2 regions of the Mesorhizobium sp. B1-1-8 genome follow, and region 1 is predicted to be linked to the other one. Evidence: predicted binding sites of a transcription regulator. Region 1 holds the regulator's gene; the other holds the start of a gene.
What was found. Region 1 encodes HrcA, which represses chaperone genes, less so after heat shock. Its sites were predicted from a motif close to GTTAGCACTCNCNNNNNGNGAGTGCTAAC; they were not measured.
Positions count from the first base shown of each region.

Region 1 (10,156 bases):
TCCTGCGCGCTGATTCCGGCTTTGCGCGCGAGGAACTGATGGCCTGGTGCGAGATCAATCGCGTCGACTACGTCTTCGGCCTCGCCCGCAATGAACGGCTGGAAACCAAGATCGCCCCGACCTTGAAGGAAGCCTGCCTGGCATCTCGGGCAAGCGGGCAGGCCGCCCGGGTCTTCCGCGACTTCAGGTGGTCGACAAAAGACAGCTGGTCGCGCCGCAGGCGGGTCGTGGCCAAGGCCGAATGGACGACGCAGGGCGCCAATCCGCGCTTCATCGTGACGTCACTCAAGCCGGGGCGCTGGGCGGCACGGGTGCTTTACGAGGAGCTCTACTGCGCCCGCGGCGACATGGAGAACCGGATCAAGGAGTGCCAGCTCGACCTCTACGCTGATCGCACCAGTGCCAACACCATGCGCGCCAATCAGCTGCGGCTGTGGTTCGCCTCGTTTGCGTATGTCCTGATCTGCGCCTTGCGTCGCCTCGGTCTTGCCCATACCCGGCTCGCCAACGCCAGTTGCGGCACGATCAGATTGAAACTGCTGAAGATCGGCGCGCAGGTGCGCGTCTCGGTTCGTCGCATCAAGGTGGCGATGGCCTCAGCGTGTCCCTATGCCGAGGAGTTCGCCCTGGCTCACGCCCGAATACGTGCCGCGGCTCTGTAATGCCGCCGGACCTGAACCCCTTCTCACAAACAATAGAGGACACATTGCTGAAGACCTGACCGTCGCCACACCGCGGCGCTGATCGCCGCCGTCCTCGAACTCCACAGCCATGCCAATGGCCGCGCCGCCTCAAAGCGCAGCCCGGCGATAGATTCGGTGAGAGAAGCGGGTTAGGCCTCCGCCTCCCATCTGGGCGCAGACGCCTGCCGCTTTCGTCATCCTAGGGCGGAGCAAGGAGCGAAGCGACGCGCGCAGACCCTAGGATCCATGCCGTTACATCGAAGCTGCGCCAACAGCGCAGAATTCTGCTCTGCTGCACTCCACGTCAACGGTCACGGCATGGATCCTCGGGTCAAGCCCGAGGATGACGAAGCGAAAGGCGGTCGGGCTGCGCAGGCGGCTCTGGCTGCAGACGAACAGGACGTTCTTCAAACGGTTACCTGGCCAAATCCGCCACCACGGCATCCAGCACGATCATGCCGGCGGTTGTGGCACGCAGGCGTGCATTGCCGACCGGCGCCACCAGCCCTTCTTCCTGCAGCACCGAGAGCCGCGCGCTCGACAGGCCGCGCCCGGCAAACGTCTCGTAGCGGGCAAGGTCGATGCCCTCGGCCAGACGCAGCCCCATCAGCAGGAACTCATCGGCCTCCTCCGAGCGCGTGAGAATCTCGCCGCCGGTGATGCCATGGCCCCTGGCCTCGACCAGATTGGCCCAGGTTTCCGGCATCCTCTCGGCGATTGTCACGGTGCGGCGGCCGTTCTCGACGAAGCGGCCATGCGCGCCGGGTCCGACGCCGACATATTCGCCATAGCGCCAGTAGGTCAGATTGTGCCGGCTCTCCGCGCCCGGCCGCGCGTGGTTGGAAATCTCATAGGCCGGCAGGCCGTGCGCGGCGGTGACCTCCTGGGTCAGCGCATAAAGATCGGCGGCCTGGTCGTTGTCCGGGATGATGAATTTCTTCGCCGCATGCAGCGCGTGGAAGGGCGTGCCTTCCTCGATGGTCAGCTGGTAGAGCGACAGGTGATCGGCGGCATGGCCAATTGCCTGGGTGAGCTCCGCCTGCCAGGCTTCGAGCGTCTGGCCGGGGCGGGCGTAAATCAGGTCGAAGGACAGCCGCGGAAAGATTTCGCGGGCCAGCCCGATGGCATGCAGTGCTTCCTCGACATTGTGCAGCCGCCCGAGGAAGCGCAGATCCCTGTCGTTCAGCGCCTGCACGCCCAGCGACACGCGGTTGACGCCCGCCGCGCGATAGCCGCGAAAACGCTCGGCCTCGACCGAGGACGGATTGGCCTCCAGCGTCACTTCGATGCCGGCAGGCACCGTCCAGTTCTTCGCCACGGCGTCCAGTACCATGGCCACGGTTTGCGGCTTCATCAGCGATGGCGTGCCGCCGCCGAGGAAGATGCTGGTCACCTCGCGCGGCCCGATGCGCTGGCGCATTGTCGCCAGCTCCGTCTCGAAGGCGTGGGCAAATCGCTCCTGGTCGACCGGCTGGTGGCGGACATGGCTGTTGAAGTCGCAATAAGGGCACTTGGCCGCGCAGAACGGCCAATGGATATAGACGCCGAAGCCGGGGCTGCGGTCGAGCGGCATGGTCACCGCGCTCATGGCGATCCCAGCCGGGCCAAATCCAGCCGCGCTTGCGCGAATTTCTGGAACGCGCGGGCGCGATGCGACAGGGCCGTCGGCTGGCCGGGCTTCCAGCCGTGCTTTTCTTGCGCGGTCATCTCGCCGAAGGTCTTTTCGAAACCATCGGGCAAAAACACCGGGTCATAGCCGAAGCCGAGCGTGCCGCGCGGTGGCCACACCAGCGTGCCCTCGACTTCGCCGCGAAAGTATTCGGCGTCGCCGTCGGGAAACGCCAGGCAGATGACGGCGACGAAACGGCCGGTGCGTTGCGCAGGCTCGGTCGCGCCGACCTCCTGCAGCGCCACTTCGGTGCGCTGCATGGCCATGCCGAAGTCGCGCGAACCGCCCGGCGTCTCGGCCCAGTTGGCGGTATAGACGCCGGGCGCGCCGTCGAGCGCGTCGACGCACAGCCCGGAATCGTCCGACAGCGCCGGCAGGCCGGTCGCCTTGGCCGCGGCGAAGGCCTTGATACAGGCGTTTTCCTCGAAAGTGGTGCCGGTCTCGTCGGGTTCGGGCAGGCCATAGTCCCTGGCCGATTTCGCCTCGAAGCCGAATGGCGCCATCAGCTCGGCAAACTCGCGCAACTTGCCTTCATTGTGGCTGGCGACGACGATTTTGTGTCCGTTGAGCTGATGCATCAAAGGCCCCAGATCCTTGGCTCGGCGAATTCGATCGAATTGTCCGAGGGGTCGCGGATATAGATCGAGCGTCCGCCCTGCGGCCATTCGAAATCGCTTTCGATGACGATGTTTTTCGCCGCGAGATGCTTGCGCCAGCCGGCGATCTCGTCGGCGCTTGCGGCAAAGCAGAGGTGGCCTTCCCCCACCGTGCCGTGCGGCGGCACCTTCAGCCTGGCATCGGGCGCCGGCGGAATTTTGGTCGCTTCGGCGTTGAAGAGCAGCAGCACGCCTTTGCCGCAGCGGAAGAAGACGTGGCGGCCTTCGACTTTGCCCAGCGCTTCGAGGCCGATGATGTCGCGGTAGAAGGCTTCGGCGGCGTGTAGGTCTGTGACGTAAAGGGCGGATTCTAGGATAGCCGAAGGTGTCACGAGGCCCCCCTCTCTGCCCTGCCGGGCATCTCCCCCTCAAGGGGGGAGATCAGCAGTTTCGATGCCGCCGCACGTCTTGCAACGTCGGCGATTGGCGAAAGCCGACGCAACAGCCAATCTCCCCCCTTGAGGGGGAGATGTCCGGCAGGACAGAGAGGGGGGCCCAGGCTCGGCATTTCAAACCTAAGCCACCGCCATCTGCTGCAAACTTATCAGCCGCGAAATACCTTTCTTCGCCAGCCCCATCAGCGCCGAAAACTGCTCCTCGGAGAACGGCTCGCCCTCGGCGGTGCCCTGGATCTCGACGATGCCGCCCTTGCCGGTCATGACGAAATTGGCGTCGGTGCCGGCCGAGGAATCCTCCAGGTAATCGAGATCGATGACCGGCTGGCCGTCATGGATGCCGCAGGAAATCGCCGCGACATGGTCCTTCAGCACCTTGGCAACACTCGCCATCTGGCGCGCCTCCATCCAGCGCAGGCAATCATAGAGCGCAACCCAGCCGCCGGTGATCGACGCCGTGCGGGTGCCGCCATCGGCCTGGATGACGTCGCAATCGACGGTGATCTGCTGTTCGCCGAGCGCCTGCAGGTCGACCACGGCGCGCAGCGAACGGCCGATCAGCCGCTGGATCTCCAGCGTGCGGCCGCCTTGCTTGCCGGCGGATGCCTCGCGCCGCATGCGCTCGCCGGTCGAGCGCGGCAGCATGCCGTATTCGGCCGTCACCCAGCCCTTGCCGGAATTGCGCATCCAGGCCGGCACCTTTTCCTCAAGGCTCGCCGTGCACAGCACATGCGTGTCGCCGAACTTCACCAGGCACGACCCTTCGGCATGCTTGGAGACGCCGCGCTCGAAGGAGATGGCGCGCATTTCATCGGCTTGGCGTTTGGAGGGGCGCATCGAGGCTCTTTTCATCCTGTTCCGGGATCGTTGGCGGCTTGTAGACGCATGCGCCGCAAGTCGCAAAGGAAAACCGGGGCGCAAGGAAAACGGGCACGCGACCGCAAAAGCTGCACCGGGAAACCGCAAGAGCGGCACTGGTGATCGCGAACGCGGCACCTGGGTTGCGCCAGGGGCGCCGGTATCTATATCCTTGGGCCGGAGGTTTCTGGCTCGAATGAACAAGGCAGTCGATCCCGCTTCGCAACCGCCGGTGCTTCAGGCGCCCGCCCTTCAGGCGCTTGATATGCGCTCGCGCGATATCTTCCGGCGCATCGTCGATTCCTATCTCAGGGATGGCGAGCCGGTCGGTTCGCGCAGCCTGTCGCGCATCCTGCCCTCCTCGCTGTCGCCAGCCACCATCCGCAACGTGATGAGCGATCTTGAGCATCTCGGGCTGATCTACGCGCCGCACATCTCGGCAGGGCGATTACCGACCCAGGCCGGCCTGCGCTTCTTTGTCGACGCCTTCATGGAGCTTGGCGATCTTTCCGACGAGGAGCGCCGCATCATCGAGGCGCAGGTGCGCGCTTCCGGTTCGGGCGCGACGCTGGAGCATATGTTGACCGAGGCCAGCCAGATGCTGTCCGGCATGTCGCGCGGCGCCGGCCTGGTGCTCGCCGCCAAGAACGAGGTGGCGCTGAAGCATATCGAATTCATCCAGCTCGAACCGGCCAAGGCGCTCGCCGTTCTGGTGTCGCAGAACGGCGACGTCGAGAACCGCGTCGTCGACCTGCCGGCCGGCATCACCGTCTCGCAGCTGCACGAAGCCTCCAACTTCCTCAACGCCCATATAAGGGGCCGCACCCTGGCCGAGGCGCGTATCGAGATCGCCCGCATTAAGGACGAGACCAGGGCAGCCCTCGACACGCTGTCGCAGGACCTGGTCGAGAAGGGCCTGGCCGTCTGGGCGGGCGCTGAAAGCGGCCTGCCGGCGCGTCTCATCGTGCGCGGCCGCGCCAACCTTCTGGAAAACGTCACCGCCCAGGCCGATCTCGAATTGCTGCGCCATCTGTTCGAGGATCTGGAGACGCAGGACGGGCTGCTGCAGCTGCTCGACCTCGCCGAGGAAGGGCCAGGCGTGCGCATCTTCATCGGCTCGGAGAACAAGCTGTTTTCGCTGTCCGGCTCGTCGCTGGTCGTTGCCCCCTATCGCGACAAGGACGCCCGCGTCGTCGGCGCGCTCGGCGTCATCGGCCCGACCCGGCTGAACTACGCCCGCATCGTGCCGATGGTCGACTATACGGCGCAGCTTATTTCGCGCATGCTAAGATAAGGCGTGGCGGTCAGGCCCGCCGCAAAGGGGAGGGTGCGTGATGGCGCTGGAATCGCTGAAGGCCCAGATCAGCCTGCTGCTCGAGGAAATGGTCAACCAGCCCGAGGACGAGCACGAAATCCAGGAGCAACTGCGCGAAAAGCTCAGGGAAATGCGCGCCATGGGCCTGCCCTTGCCGGACGACCTCGTCGCGCTGGAAAAGCGCCTCGATGACGATCTGGGCGTCGAAGAGAGCTGAGTTGCCCGTGCTTTCACCTCAAATCCGCGTGCACGCGCTTCTCTTTTGAGACGCCTGGCCAATATCTGGCGTTCGTGGCTGCATCTATCAGAGGAGGACAGCATGATCAGGATCGCCGGCTTTGCGGGGTTTGCCCTGCTTCTGGCCGCCAGCGCCTTCGCGCAAGCCGCGGACCAGCCGGTGCTGACCGGCAACGCCGCCTTTGGCGACTGGAAGGCCGACAAGCCCGGCGTGCGCCGGCTGATCAAGCCCGATGACCAGCAAAAGCCTTACGTCACTGAATCCGCCTCGAACGGCGGCGGCCTCGCCGATCGCCCTGAAGACGCCAAGCCGATCGTCCCATCAGGCTTTTCCGTCGAGCTCGTCGCCTCCGGCATCGAAAATCCGCGTGTCGTGCGCGTGGCGCCGAACGGCGACCTGTTCGTCGCCGACAGCAAGGCTGGCCAGATACGTATCTACCGCCTTGCCGAAGGCAGCGCCAAGCCGGCCGAGAAAAGCGTTTTTGCCAAGGGCCTGACGCGGCCCTACGGCATCGCCTTCTACCCGCCGGGCGGCAAGCCGCAATGGGTCTATGTCGCCAACAGCAACAGCGTCGTCCGTTTCCCCTATCGCGACGGCGACCTGGAAGCGTCCGGCAAGCCGGAAACCGTCGTGGCCAAGGTCCCCGCCAGCCACCATTGGACCCGCGACATCGCCTTCTCGCCCGACGGCAAGACGCTCTATCTGTCGGTCGGCTCCGGCTCCAACATCGCCGAGGACATGAGCGCCAGGCCGAAGGGTGGTGTCGAAGAATGGGCGAAATCGCAGCCGCTGGGCGAAGCCTGGGGCGCGGAACAGGGCCGCGCCGACGTGCTGGCCTTCGATCCCGACGGCAACAACCGGCGCACTGTCGCTACCGGCCTGCGCAATTGTTCGGGCATGGCCGTGCAGCCGGCGACGGGTGCACTCTGGTGCGTCGTCAACGAGCGCGACGAGCTCGGCGACAACGTGCCCTTCGAATATGCCGCCGCCGTCAAGGACGGCGCCTTCTACGGCTGGCCCTGGTACTACATCGGCGACAATGAGGATCCGCGCTACAAGGGCGCGCGTCCGGACCTTGCCGGCAAGGTCACGGTTCCGGATGTGCTGATGCAGGCGCATTCGGCGCCGCTCAACATCGCCTTCTATGAAGGCGGCGCTTTCCCGGCCGAGTACAAGGGCGATGCCTTCGTCACCCTGCACGGCTCGTGGAACCGCGGCGCGCGCACCGGCTACAAGGTGGTGCGGCTCAGATTCAAGGACGGCAAGCCGACCGGCGAATACGAGGATTTCGCCACCGGCTTCGTCATTTCCGACGACGCCGTCTGGGGCCGGCCGGTGGGCGTCGCGGTGGCGAAGGACGGCGCGCTGATCCTCACCGAGGACGGCAACGGCACCATCTGGCGCGTCACCCACGGCGACGGTCAGTCCTGATCGAGTTCCACGACCTCGGCAGGCCCCCTCACCCGGATTGCCAACCGAATTGCGAGGGCAATTCGGGGCAATCCGACCTCTCCCCGAGGGGGAGAGGAGCAGAGGCGCCGGCGCCCTACCTCTTCTCCCCGCCGGGGAGAAGGTGGCCGCGAAGCGGCCGGATGAGGGGCAGCGTCAAGGCGGACGGTTCTGGTGCAATCGAATCCAACTCCAGTGAATTCATTCCCGATCGGATTCATGCGACGAACGCATCCTGATCCAGGGCATGCAACCATGACACTCACCGGATTTATCGCCTATAGCGCCGCTCTCGGTGTCGCCGCCGCCATTCCCGGCCCCGGCGTCACCGCCCTTGTGGCGCGGGCGCTCGGTTCCGGCTTCCGCTCGTCGCTGGCGATGTCGTTCGGCCTGATGCTCGGCGATCTCACCTATCTCACCGCCGTCGTACTTGGCCTTGCCTTCGTCGCGCAGACCTTCGGCATGGTTTTTCTGGCTGTCAAATGGCTCGGCGTTGCCTATCTCGCTTTCCTCGCCTGGCGTTTCTGGACCAGCGGCATCACGCCCGAGACGGTCGAGGCGCGCAAGGGCAAGGGAGGCTTGGCGGCAAGCTTCCTGGCCGGGCTGACGGTGACGCTCGGCAACCCGAAGACGATGATCTTCTATCTCGCCATCACGCCGACCATCGTCGACCTGAAAACCATCACGCCGGCCGACTACGGCATCCTGGTTGCGCTCACCGTCGTCGTGCTGCTCGTGGTGCTGGTGCCCTATTTGGCGCTGGCCGCCAAGGCGCGCTGGTTCCTGAAGTCGCCGCGCGCGCTGAAGCTGCTCAACCGCACCGCCGCCGGCTTCATGATGAGCGCGGCCGCGGCCATCGCGGCAAGGCAGTAGGGTTTTCGTCATCCTCGGGCGGAGCAAGGAGCGCAGCGACGCGGCGCAGACCCGAGGATCCATGCCGTGACGCAGGCAGAAAAGCGCAGCGATCGAGAATAGCATTCCAGACGCGGCCGCCGATCTCCAGGTCTGCACCGCAGAGGCGCTCCGAGGTCACGGAATGGATCCCAGGGTCTCCGCGACGTCGCTTCGCGACTGCTACGCCCTGGGATGACGAAGCTGAGAGGCTTCGGCTATATCGTGACCTTCGGGACTCCGGTGAAAGTTTTCCGGCGCGACGTGGTTTTCAGCCGCCGCCCCACTCGGATATTTTCGGCCTCCAGCCTATCTTGCGCGGCTGAAAGTCCTATTCTGTTTGCCTTATCGCCATTGCCTTGGGAGCGAAACCGATGAACAAGCCTGTCTCTTCCGCGCGCGTGCCCGGCCGCGGCCGCATCTTCAACTCGATCACCGAGACGATTGGAGATACGCCGCTGGTCAGGCTGGACAAGTTCGCCAGGGAGAAGGGCGTCGTCGCCAATGTGCTGGCCAAGCTCGAATTCTTCAACCCGATCGCCTCGGTCAAGGATCGCATCGGCGTCTCGATGATCGAGGCGCTGGAGGAGGCCGGCAAGATTGCGCCCGGCAAGACCACGCTGATCGAGCCGACCTCGGGCAACACCGGCATTGCGCTGGCCTTCGCCGCCGCCGCCAAAGGCTACAAGCTGATCCTCACCATGCCGGAGACCATGTCGGTCGAGCGGCGCAAGATGCTGGCGCTGCTCGGTGCCGAGCTGGTGCTGACCGAAGGGCCGAAAGGCATGAAAGGCGCCATCGCCAAGGCCGACGAGCTCGCCGCCACGCTGCCCAACGCCATCATTCCGCAGCAGTTCGAGAACCCGGCCAATCCGGAAATCCACCGCCGCACCACGGCGGAGGAGATATGGAACGACACCAATGGCGAGGTCGATATCTTTGTCGCCGGCATCGGCACCGGCGGCACAATCACCGGCGTCGGCCAGGTGCTGAAGAAGCGCAAGCCTTCTCTGCATGTCGTGGCCGTCGAGCCGGAAGCCTCACCGGTGCTGTCCGGCGGCCAGCCGGGTCCCCACAAGATTCAAGGAATCGGCGCCGGCTTCGCGCCCAAGATCCTAGACACCTCGATCTATGACGAGATCGTCAGGGTCTCGAACGAGGATTCGGTCGCCAATGCGCGCCTCGTTGCCCGCCTCGAAGGCGTGCCGGTCGGCATCTCGTCGGGCGCGGCGCTGCAGGCGGCGATTGTCGTCGGCTCGCGCCCGGAGAACAAGGGCAAGAACCTGGTGGTCGTGGTTCCGTCCTTCGCCGAACGTTATCTTTCGACGATCCTGTTCGACGGGCTGGGAGCTTAAAACGTGCCGCGCGTCAGTTTCTGACGAGCTTCGCCTTTTTGCCCTGCAGGAAGCGGCGCACGGCCGGGTCGTGCTCGAGGCCAATCGCCCGGTCATAGGCTTCCGCGGCCAGCGCGGCGTTGCCGAGCCTGCCAAGCAGGCCGGCGCGGGCGGCCCAATAAGGCTGGTAGTCGTTGAGCCTTCTGTCGTCGCCGAGCACATAAAGGGCCGCCAGCCCCGCCGCCGCACCCTCGGCTTCGGCGATTGCCACGGCGCGGTTGATCGCCACCACCGGCGAACCTGCTATCGCCAGCAGCGCATCATAGAGGTTACGGATCGCGGTCCAGTCGGTGCCGCCGGTCAGGCGTCGTGCCGCGTGGGCCGACTGCACCGCCGCCTCGAGCTGGTAGCGGCCGATCGCCGCCTTGGTGGCGGCGTGGGAAAGCAACGCTTCCGCCTCATCGATGAGGGCGCGGTCCCATAGCCGGCAATCCTGTTCGCCAAGCGGCACGAAGTCGCCTTCGGCGCTGCGCCTGGCCGCCCGGCGGGCCTCGGCCGACAGCATCAGCGAGAGCAGGCCCAGCACCTCGGGCTCTTCCGGCATCAGGGAGGCCACCAGCCGGCCGAGCCAGATGCCTTCGCTGGCGAGGTTGCGCCGCCTGGTCTCG
Region 1 is NZ_CP083956.1:734,173-744,328, reverse strand. It holds partial or broken gene FJ974_RS03535 (IS1380 family transposase) at 1-662, shown strand, start outside; gene hemW (radical SAM family heme chaperone HemW) at 1,099-2,271, opposite strand; gene rdgB (RdgB/HAM1 family non-canonical purine NTP pyrophosphatase) at 2,268-2,930, opposite strand; gene FJ974_RS03520 (VOC family protein) at 2,930-3,340, opposite strand; gene rph (ribonuclease PH) at 3,524-4,240, opposite strand; gene hrcA (heat-inducible transcriptional repressor HrcA) at 4,458-5,555, shown strand; gene FJ974_RS03505 (hypothetical protein) at 5,596-5,793, shown strand; gene FJ974_RS03500 (PQQ-dependent sugar dehydrogenase) at 5,896-7,245, shown strand; gene FJ974_RS03495 (LysE family translocator) at 7,519-8,136, shown strand; gene cysK (cysteine synthase A) at 8,529-9,509, shown strand; gene FJ974_RS03485 (RNA polymerase sigma factor) at 9,523-10,156, opposite strand, start outside.

Region 2 (10,156 bases), on a different replicon from region 1:
GATGTGATCGCGGCGATTTATGCCCGCATCGAGGCAGCTGACGATCCGGGCATCTTCATCCATCTCGCCGCCAGGGCGGATCTGCTTGCCGCGGTCGAAGCGCTCGGCCCGTTCGACCCGGTGGCAAAACCGCTGTGGGGCATTCCCTTCGCCGTCAAGGACAACATCGACGTCGCCGGCATGCCGACGACGGCGGCCTGCGCGGAATACACCTACTGGCCCGACAAGGACGCCACCGTGGTGGCGCGGCTCAGGGCCGCCGGCGCGCTGGTCGTCGGCAAGACCAATCTCGACCAGTTCGCCACCGGCCTCGTTGGTGTGCGCACACCCTGGCCGATCCCGCGCAACGCCATCGATGCGGAGTTGGTGCCGGGCGGCTCCTCCTCGGGATCGGCGGTGGCGACGGCGCGTGGCATCGTCTCCTTCGCGCTTGGCACCGACACCGCCGGCTCCGGCCGCATCCCCGCCGGCCTCAACATCATCGTCGGGCTGAAGCCGACCGTCGGTGCGTTGTCGACGGGCGGCGTCGTTCCGGCTTGCCGCACGCTCGACTGCGTGTCGGTGTTCGCGCTGACCGTCGACGACGCCTATGGAGTGTTCTGCGTCGCGGCAGCGCGCGATGCGGCCGATCCCTATTCGCGCGACATCGCCGTCCGGCCGCTCGCCGCGCGCCCGCCTGTGCTGAGCGTCGGCATTCCGGCAAAAGCCGACCGGAAATTCTTCGGCGACGCGGCGATGCAGGCCGGCTTCGAGGCCTCGCTCGCCATGCTGTCGCGGCTCGGCTGCCGGCTGGTCGAAATCCCGTTCGGCGATTTCTACGCCACCGCCAACCTCCTCTATGAGGGCGCCTGGGTGGCCGAACGCTACGCCGCGATCCGCGATTTCATGGACGTCAACGAAGCCGCCATGCATCCGGTGACGAGCAAGATCATCGGCGGCGCCAGGAAGCTGTCGGCGGCGGACGCCTTCCGCGGCCTCTACGCCTTGCAGACCTACAAGGTGAAGCTCGCTCCGGTCATTGCTTCGGTAGACCTGTTCTGCGTGCCGACCGCGCCCACCCACTACACGGTCGACACCGTACTTGCCGATCCGGTCGTCACCAACAGCCGGCTCGGCACCTACACCAATTTCGTCAATCTGCTCGACATGTGCGGCATGGCCGTGCCGACCGGCACGCGCGATGACGGCCTGCCGATGAGCGTGACGCTGCTTGCGGCCGCCGGACTGGACGGCCTTGTGGCGTCCGTCGCGCGCGATCTCCATGCCGCGAGCGGTCTTACGCTCGGCGCGACCGGCTGGCGGCAGCCGAGCGCGCAGCCTGTCGGCGCATCGGCCGAAGACGGCACGATCGAATTGGTGGTGGTCGGCGCTCACCTCTCGGGAATGCCGCTCAATGGCCAGCTCAAGCAGGCCGGTGCCCGGTTCTGCCGGGCGACGAGGACGGCCTCTTCATACAAGCTTTATCAGCTCGCCGGCCAGGCCACGCCCAAGCCGGGACTGGTTCGTGTGGAGAGCGGCGGCACTGAGATCGAGGTAGAGGTCTGGCGGCTACCTGCCGACGCTTTCGGCCACTTTGTGGCCGCCATCCCGCCGCCGCTGGGCATTGGCAATATAGAGCTCGGCGACGGCAGCACCGCCAAAGGCTTTCTGGTGGAATCCGTGGGCTTGCTGGGCGCTTCTGACATCTCGTCATTTGGCGGCTGGCGCCGCTTTCTGTCAGATCGCATTCCCGTTTGAACATCGTCAACGGACTTTGCGGAAGAAAGGACAACTGGCGAGCCCGACCGAGCCACGGTTGAACTTCTGATATTTTCATCGCGAGGCCAGAACACGCTGCCCCTCAGCTTTAGGCTAGCCAAAGCCGCCGGTCGGCAATGCGCCCGATTTCGGTCATCAAAGTTAGCTGTGCCCCTGCCTAAAAGCGGACGTCGCAGGCGGCCGCGCTGAAGTCATGGTAGCGCCACTAGCAGACGATCCGCTTGGCGCCAGCAACGGCCTCTAATTCAACAGGTCGAGAGGCCGCGCCCCGCCCCGCCCGCAAATCATTCATGTGAGATGAAGGTTCTGCACTTCGTAGGTCCAGACCCGAAACCCTTTGAGAACATGCGGGCCGAAGGAGTTGATGAGCGGAATGTCGGCCGCATCGCGGCCGCGGGCGACGACGATCCTGCCAATCCTGGGCGTGTTGTTTCGGGGATCAAAAGTATGCCAAGCACCGTCCAGGAAGACCTCGATCCAGGCGCTGAAGTCCATGGGGTCGACGACCGGGACCCCGATGTCGCCGAGATGTCCGTTGACATAACGTGCAGGAATATTGAGGCAGCGGCACAAAGTCAGCGCGAGATGGGCGAAGTCGCGGCAGACGCCTATGCGTTCCTGGTACGCCTCGAAGGCCGTTCGCGTCGATCTGGCCTGCATGTAGTCGAATTGAATATGACCGTGGACGAAGTCGCAGATTGCTTGCACGCGGCCCCAACCTGGGGCAGTGGCGCCAAACTTGTCCCACGCCGCCTGGCTGAGACGATCGGTTTCGCAATAGCGGCTGCCCATCAGGTAGACAAGGCAGCCGTCCGGCAAATCCCACAGGGCTACTTCGCGGGCAGTTGGCAGCAGCCTGTCTATCTTGCCGTCGTCCTCGATCGTTGCATCGCCCCACATCGTCAGGTCGCCCGCGGGCGCAACAAGCCGGCGGCATCGGTTGCCAAAGGGATCATGGTAGGTCGATGTCGGAACATCGGGCGTGGTGAAGACCGTTTCGGGGATCCTTATGTCGGCCGCGCGGTCGTCGTGGACCGATAGCAGGCATACCAATGCGGTCGGTTGCTGGAAGGTCAGCGTGATCTCATAGCCGTAGCGGATCAGCATGTGGATCTTGCCTGCCGGAAATCAGCGGGGTCAGAGTGCAGGAATCGCGACGGTTGCGGGAGTAGGCTTTGCAAGCAACATCATGGATGGACATCAGGAAGGCGTCGAATGCTGAAAGGCATCTTGTTTCAGCAGCCCCGGTCTCGGCCAAGGCGATATCCGATTTCGCGAGCGCCTCGACATCGACCAAGAAGCAAGCCGTCATGATCGGTGAGGCGGACGGCGTTGCGCGCTGAAAACGTGGAAGTCGGTCCAGGGAGCGATCAACTTCGACTCGACGGCCATTTGATGGTCCACAGAAATCGCGCCCGGACGCGCCGCCCTCATTTCCCAGACCGCAAGCGCGGCGACGTTGCGGGTCCGACAGCTTTCGTTGTTATGGCCACTCATGATGTTAGCCGTTCCTCATTAATCGCCTTCCCGACGAGAACGCCCGAATAGAGCGTTGCGCCATTCGCATCGGCGATCGTCATGGCGTCCGGCCGCTGCGGCATGTTCAGGGTCCCAGCCAAAAGCCTGGCGATTTCGATCGCATCGTCGAGGTCGGCGGCTTCCGCCGTCTCGCGGCCAAGCACGGCATGCGCATCGTCCGCTTCTCGGGTGCGATAGAATTCGATCATGATCTTCATCGTCATCCGTCTCGCCGTGTCAGTTCTCGCCTTTGCCGCGCGGGGTACTGATGTTAGCGGCAAGTCTGGTCTGGGCGCCGAACACGCTTTTAGGCTTGGGCAGGACCTTTTCCTGCTTCGGCTTCCTGATTTCCCGGCTCGAGCGTTTCTGTCCCTTTGACATGTGCGAACGTCCTTTCGATGAGCGTTATGGTGTCACCCGGCGATGTGGCGACCGGTTCGAGACTGTCTTGCGTCGCCACCCGTTCATGAAGTTCGCCGTCGTTGCGGATGCGGTATTGCGCCGAATCTTCCCTCGGCGGGAGTCTGGCTGTGATCCGGTAGATTTCCGAAGTCTTTGGAAACATGCCGAAGCCGCCCTTCAGCCGGACAGCCTGTCCGACGGCAAATAGATGCGTTGCGGCTTCGCGGCGGACCGGGCGTGCGTTGCGTTGCATCATCGTCGTGGTTCTCATCATTGTCTCTGGTCCTGCTCCAGTGCGGCTTTGAGCGATGCCGGTTCGATCGGCACCATCTGCCGCGTAGCACCGCTTGCGGAGATCGCCGGCAGGTGAATGAAGGTGGCGACGCGGCGCCACGCGATCAGGGAAGCTCCTTCTAGGGCTTCCTCGTCATGATCGACGCGGTAATCCCCGGGTGGTTGCGGTGCATCAAAGCCGGGCAGCGAAAACGCCGACTTGAAGCGAACGACAGTTGGTGTGGTGCGGCTGGTCATTTGTTGCGGCTTTCAGCGGAAAACGCGCGCCTTGCGCGTTTCCGTATCATTCCCACTCGAACCACCGGAATGATGCCCGACGCTGCCAGTACATCCGTGGTCAGCGTCGATGTCATTCCAGGGGTTCGAACGGAACGAAATGTGCGCCGGACCGGCGCATGCACTCGTTTTCGAGAATTCAGTGGTGAATGGCGGGGCTCTGACACAAAGCCAACTCGACCAAATTAACGAATTTCACCTACGCGCCTCATTTGAGTTCCAAACAAGGTCGCGACGCCTTTTATTTTTTCCCTTGCAATAACAGATGCGCGCCTGCGAAATTCAAACCGGCAGAAAGTTTTCCACCAGTGCGGATGAATTTCGTGCGGCTCGAATTATTTCACTCGAATTCTTGGCCCTTGGCGAGAAATAATTCTGGCACTCCTATCTATCGAGTGCCAACCCGCCTATACACAGGCAGCGGCCGTCCATGCCGGCCACAGAAAGAAGTTCCCCATGAAATTCCGGCCACTCCACGACCGCGTCGTCATCCGGCGCGCCGAAAGCGACACCAAATCCAAGGGCGGCATCATCATTCCCGACAATGCCAGGGAAAACCCGCAGGAAGGCGAGGTCATCGCTGTCGGCCCGGGCGCTCGCGACGAAAACGGTGCGCTTGTTCCGCTCGACGTCAAGGCCGGCGACTTCATCCTGTTCGGCAAATGGTCGGGAACCGAGGTGAAGATCGACGGCGAAGACCTTCTGATCATGAAGGAAGCCGACATCATGGGCGTCATCGACAAGAGCGAGATGGCCGGCGCCAACAAGACCGGGGCGGTCAAGAAGGCCGCCTGATCTGAGCGCCGCGCATTTCCCCAAACCGAATCGGATAAAAAAATGTCTGCCAAGGAAATCAAATTCTCCACCGATGCGCGCGACCGGATGCTGCGCGGCGTCGAGATCCTCAACAACGCTGTCAAGGTGACGCTTGGCCCCAAGGGCCGCAATGTCGTCATCGACAAGGCCTATGGCGCGCCGCGCATCACCAAGGACGGCGTCGCCGTCGCCAAGGAGATCGAGCTTGCCGACAAGTTCGAGAACATGGGCGCGCAGATGGTGCGCGAAGTGGCCTCGAAGACCAACGACCTTGCCGGTGACGGCACAACCACCGCCACGGTGCTGGCGGCCTCCATCCTGCGCGAAGGCGCCAAGCTGGTCGCTGCCGGCATGAACCCGATGGACCTCAAGCGCGGCATCGACCAGGCGGTCACCGCCGTCGTTGGGGAAATCAAGGCGCGGGCCAAGAAGGTCAAGTCGTCGGCCGAGATCGCGCAGGTCGGCACCATTGCCGCCAATGGCGATGCCAGCGTCGGTGAGATGATCGCCAAGGCCATGGACAAGGTCGGCAATGACGGCGTCATCACCGTCGAGGAAGCCAAGACCGCCGACACCGAACTCGACGTCGTCGAGGGCATGCAGTTCGACCGCGGCTATCTCAGCCCGTATTTCGTCACCAATGCCGACAAGATGCGGGTCGAAATGGAAGAGCCCTACGTGCTTATCCACGAGAAGAAGCTCGGCAATCTGCAGGCGATGCTGCCGATCCTCGAAGCGGTGGTGCAGGGCGGTAGGCCGCTGCTGATCATCTCCGAGGACGTCGAAGGCGAGGCGCTGGCGACGCTGGTCGTCAACAAGCTGCGCGGCGGCCTCAAGGTCGCGGCCGTCAAGGCGCCGGGCTTCGGCGACCGCCGCAAGGCGATGCTGGAAGACATCGCCGTGCTCACCGCCGGCCAGATGATCTCGGAGGATCTCGGCATCAAGCTCGAAAACGTGACCATCGACATGCTCGGTCGCGCCAAGCGCGTGCTGATCGAGAAGGACACCACCACGATCATCGACGGCGCCGGCCCCAAGGCGACCATCGAGGCGCGGGTTTCGCAGATCAGGGCGCAGATCGAGGAGACCACTTCCGACTACGACAAGGAGAAGCTGCAGGAGCGGCTGGCGAAGCTCGCCGGCGGCGTTGCAGTCATTCGCGTCGGCGGCGCTACCGAGTCGGAAGTCAAGGAAAAGAAGGACCGCATCGACGATGCGCTGAACGCCACCCGCGCTGCGGTGGAAGAAGGCATCGTTCCGGGCGGCGGCGTGGCGCTGCTGCGCGCCAGGTCCGCGCTCAACGGCCTGACGGGCGCCAATGCCGATGTGACGGCTGGTATTTCGATCGTGCTCAGGGCACTGGAGGCGCCGATCCGTCAGATCGCCGAGAATTCCGGCGTCGAAGGTTCGATCGTGGTTGGCAAGCTCTCCGACAGCAAGGATCGCAATCAGGGTTTCGATGCCCAGAAGGAGGTCTATCTCGACATGATCAAGGCCGGCATTGTCGACCCGGCTAAGGTGGTACGCACGGCACTGCAGGATGCCGGCTCGATCGCCGCACTTTTGATCACCGCCGAAGCCATGATCACGGACATTCCGGCCAAGGATGCCGCGCCTTCGTCCGGCGGCGGGGGTATGGGCGGAATGGGATACTAAGACCTTGGCGCCAGGAGAAGGCCGTGCGTGAACCGACGCTGCTCCCGGTGTTCGGCAGGCTTGGGGTCAAGTCGCCGGTCGCCATTGTGGCGGCTCCGGCCAGATCCAGCAATATGACGAATCTGGCGGCCCGTATGCGAGAGGGTCTCTCGTTGCACGGGGGCCTGGCTTTGAAGCTCGGCGTGGTGCTGTGGACAGTCCTTGTCCTGGCGACGGTATTTTTCATTCTGCAGACCTGAACAGATCGGCGGCGGGCGAAAACGAAAGGACGCGGAATTGGCAAACCGCTACGCGCTTCGTATGGACCATCCGGACAGTTGGACCCTTTTCGACGTCTTCACCGGCCAGCCCGCCGAGTCCGATCACAAGATCATGGTCGGCATCAATGCCGGCCAAGCGTACGAGATGGTCAGCGGGCTGAACGATCAAGACGCCAAGCGGCGGGAAGAGGCCGGCCGCTGACTTGTACCGATGTACCAACGAATTGACCTTGCCCCTCTGATCTAATCCGGTTTGAAGTTCGTTCTGGCCTATCGAGAGGACCAGGACATGAAGCGCAGCCGTTTCTCTGAAGAGCAGATCATCGGAATTTTGAAGGAGCATGAGGCCGGGGTTTCGGTCGCCGATCTGTGTCGGAAGCACGGCGTCAGCGATGCTTCGATCTACAACTGGAAGGCCCGCTTCGGCGGGATGGATGTCTCCGAGGCTCGGCGACTGAAGGCGCTGGAGGACGAGAACACGCGGCTGAAGCGGCTTCTGGCCGATGCTATGCTCGACAATGCCGCGTTGAAGGATCTCGTGGGAAAGAAATGGTGACGCCCGCGGCCAAGCGGAAAGCTGTCGCTCGTCTGAAGGAAGGCTTCGGGATGAGCGAACGGCGGGCGTGTAAAGCCATCGGCTGTTGCCGTATGACGGTTCGCTACGAGACCAGCAGGCCGGACGGACCGCGAGGTTCGCGAGCGGATGAAGGCGATCGCGCAGGAGCGTCGCCGGTTCGGCTACCGGCGTCTTCTCGTGATGCTTAGGCGGGAGAGCCTGGTCGTGAACCACAAGAAGCTGTTCCGGCTCTATCGGGAGGAGAAGCTCGCCGTTCGCCGACGTGGCGGCCGCAAGCGGGCGATCGGGACCAGGGCGCCGATGCTGGTGCCGCTGAGGCCACACGAGCGCTGGTCGCTCGACTTCGTATCGGACCAACTCACCGACGGGCGCCGCTTCCGAATCCCGGCCATCGTCGACGACTGCACGAGAGAGTGCCTGGCACTCATCGTTGATACGTCTCTCTCGGGCATGCGGGTTGCCCGCGAACTGGACCGGCTCATCACCGAGCGCGGCCGGCCGAGGATGATCGCCAGCGACAATGGCAGCGAGTTCACCTCCAACGCCATCCTCGCCTGGGCGGAGCAGAACCGCGTCGAACGGCATTACATTGCGCCCGGCAAGCCGATGCAGAATGGCTTCATCGAGAGCTTCAAGGGCCGGCTGCGCGATGAACTGCTCAACGAGACGCTGTTTACCTCGCTGGCTCAGGCGCGCGTAGCCATCGCCCTGTGGCGCGCCGACTACAACACCGCGCGGCCGCACTCCCAAATCGCGTGGCAGACACCGGCCGAGTTCGCCACCACCTTCAATCCGCGACGGTCGCTCGCGCTGCGCTATGCCAAAAGCTCCGCGCCAGCGACCGTCGCTTCACCCGCCCAGCAGGGCACAACCCACGCCGGAAACGAAGCCAAAACTGGATAGAACCTGGGGGCAACGTCAGTCAGCGCACCGTTTTTGCGCCTGCTGGAACTGGCAGTTCTGGGCGGAGAAGGCGCGCACTCGCTCGTATTTCCGTGTGAGCGGACCGAATTTGGATGGAGGCATGCCGTCACCGAGGTGCCGGTCGATGTTCATCCTGCCCACTGGCGCGATTGGATTTCAGCGAAAACGGTCGGAAACGATTCATGAGCTTGGCGCTGGTGACGAGCAAGCTTCAAATTAGAGCCCGCCCAAGCCGTGACGACCGAGTATGTCAGGCTGGCCGAATGTCTGCCATATTTGGGGTAGAGGCTGAGGCATTCGGGAGAAATCCTCTGCCGGCACTCACCCTTGCAGTCGAGATTGCAGGCGCGGTAGCAGCAGCAAAGAAGCGGCCGCAACCTTCCTTTGATGTGAAATCCAAGGCAGAGGAACTGGCGAGGGCTCACCCCAACGCGGGGGCCAGCGTCGGTGATGTTATTGATATTCTCGAAGAGGAAAGCTTGGCCGCTGGCATTATACCGATATCTGAGCCGGGCCATTAGGCCGCGCTCAACTAGCAGCATTCCTCTTTCCCTAGCGGCAGGTCGAAAGCGGTGCGGTGCTTAACCCTACCATCCGATCAGACGGTGCACGCCTGGTAGGACGGGTAGAGCACAACACTAAGCAGGTTGGAATCACCGCCGCGGCGCGCAATGATTTGCGCTTAGGACCGGCTTGCCGCGGTCTCCAAATACGAAGATAGTTGGCCCGAACAGGCGCTGCGCAACCTCGGAGGTGACCTGCTCGTGACCTACTACTGATATCCGGTCAAACAGCGCACGCAGGATATGAACGGGTAGAGCACAACACCACGCGGCGTGAAATCGCTCTGTCGCCGCAGTTTGGCAAGGCTGAATCAAATCAACCGAGCCAGCGAGCAAACCAGACATTGGTCAGTCAGTCACGGTCGCCGCAATCTGACGCCCGGATGATTGCCGTTCGTGAATTCCACGCCATCAGCCTCAAGAACAGCGCGGATTTTGTCCTGGGTTCCAGCGGACACGGCGGGGGCCCGCTCACTGTCACTCTCACAGCGTTTTACCGTCGGAATAGAAACGCCAGCGCGGCGGGCAAGCTCCGCTTGTGAGAGACCTATCAACGCGCGGGCTGCTCGCATCTGTGCCGCTGTTATCAATTTCTATTGATCCCTTTAGATCATTGCGCTATGATCCAAAGGTATCAGTGGATACCCTTGGGCCTTTGGTCCGGGGGTGCGGCTAGACTCGGTGTTGACGCACCGTGCCTAGCCTGACCACGCCTAAGCTTCTGGGAGCTCGGATCATGGCTGATTCCGACAATACCACGACTTTGCCCCTCGTCACGGGCAGGACCGTAGCTGCCCGAACGGCAAATGCAATGGTGGGGTCGCAGCCAACCGAGGTTGCTCGCAAGATCCTGGATGAGGACCAATCCGCTGATGCCGCTGTAACGGTATGGCGCGAGTGGCAGGAGGCCTTCAAATTGACCGAGCGGCAGTGCCGCGACCAACAGCGGCTGGAGCGGAAGCTTGCCGAAACTGTCGGTTTTCCGCGCGCGACGATCCTGCAGTCCAATGGTGAGAGCCTGACACTGCATTGTCTGAAGGAAATCGGTGAATTGCCTGGCGCCGATTCCATCGACGCAACAATCCGCGCTAAGGCCGAAGCCGACTTGGCGG
Region 2 is NZ_CP083957.1:271,264-281,419, reverse strand. It holds gene atzF (allophanate hydrolase) at 1-1,737, shown strand, start outside; gene FJ974_RS29055 (transglutaminase-like domain-containing protein) at 2,047-2,865, opposite strand; gene FJ974_RS29050 (hypothetical protein) at 3,252-3,494, opposite strand; gene FJ974_RS29045 (hypothetical protein) at 3,584-3,952, opposite strand; gene FJ974_RS29040 (hypothetical protein) at 3,949-4,209, opposite strand; gene FJ974_RS29035 (co-chaperone GroES) at 4,705-5,043, shown strand; gene groL (chaperonin GroEL) at 5,086-6,720, shown strand; gene FJ974_RS29025 (hypothetical protein) at 6,744-6,959, shown strand; gene FJ974_RS29020 (hypothetical protein) at 6,997-7,182, shown strand; partial or broken gene FJ974_RS29015 (IS3 family transposase) at 7,270-8,460, shown strand; gene FJ974_RS29005 (hypothetical protein) at 8,745-9,002, shown strand; gene FJ974_RS29000 (helix-turn-helix domain-containing protein) at 9,401-9,616, opposite strand; gene FJ974_RS28995 (hypothetical protein) at 9,781-10,156, shown strand, end outside.
Region 2: the regulator HrcA is predicted to act here: its motif matches at 4,623-4,651, upstream of FJ974_RS29035 (co-chaperone GroES).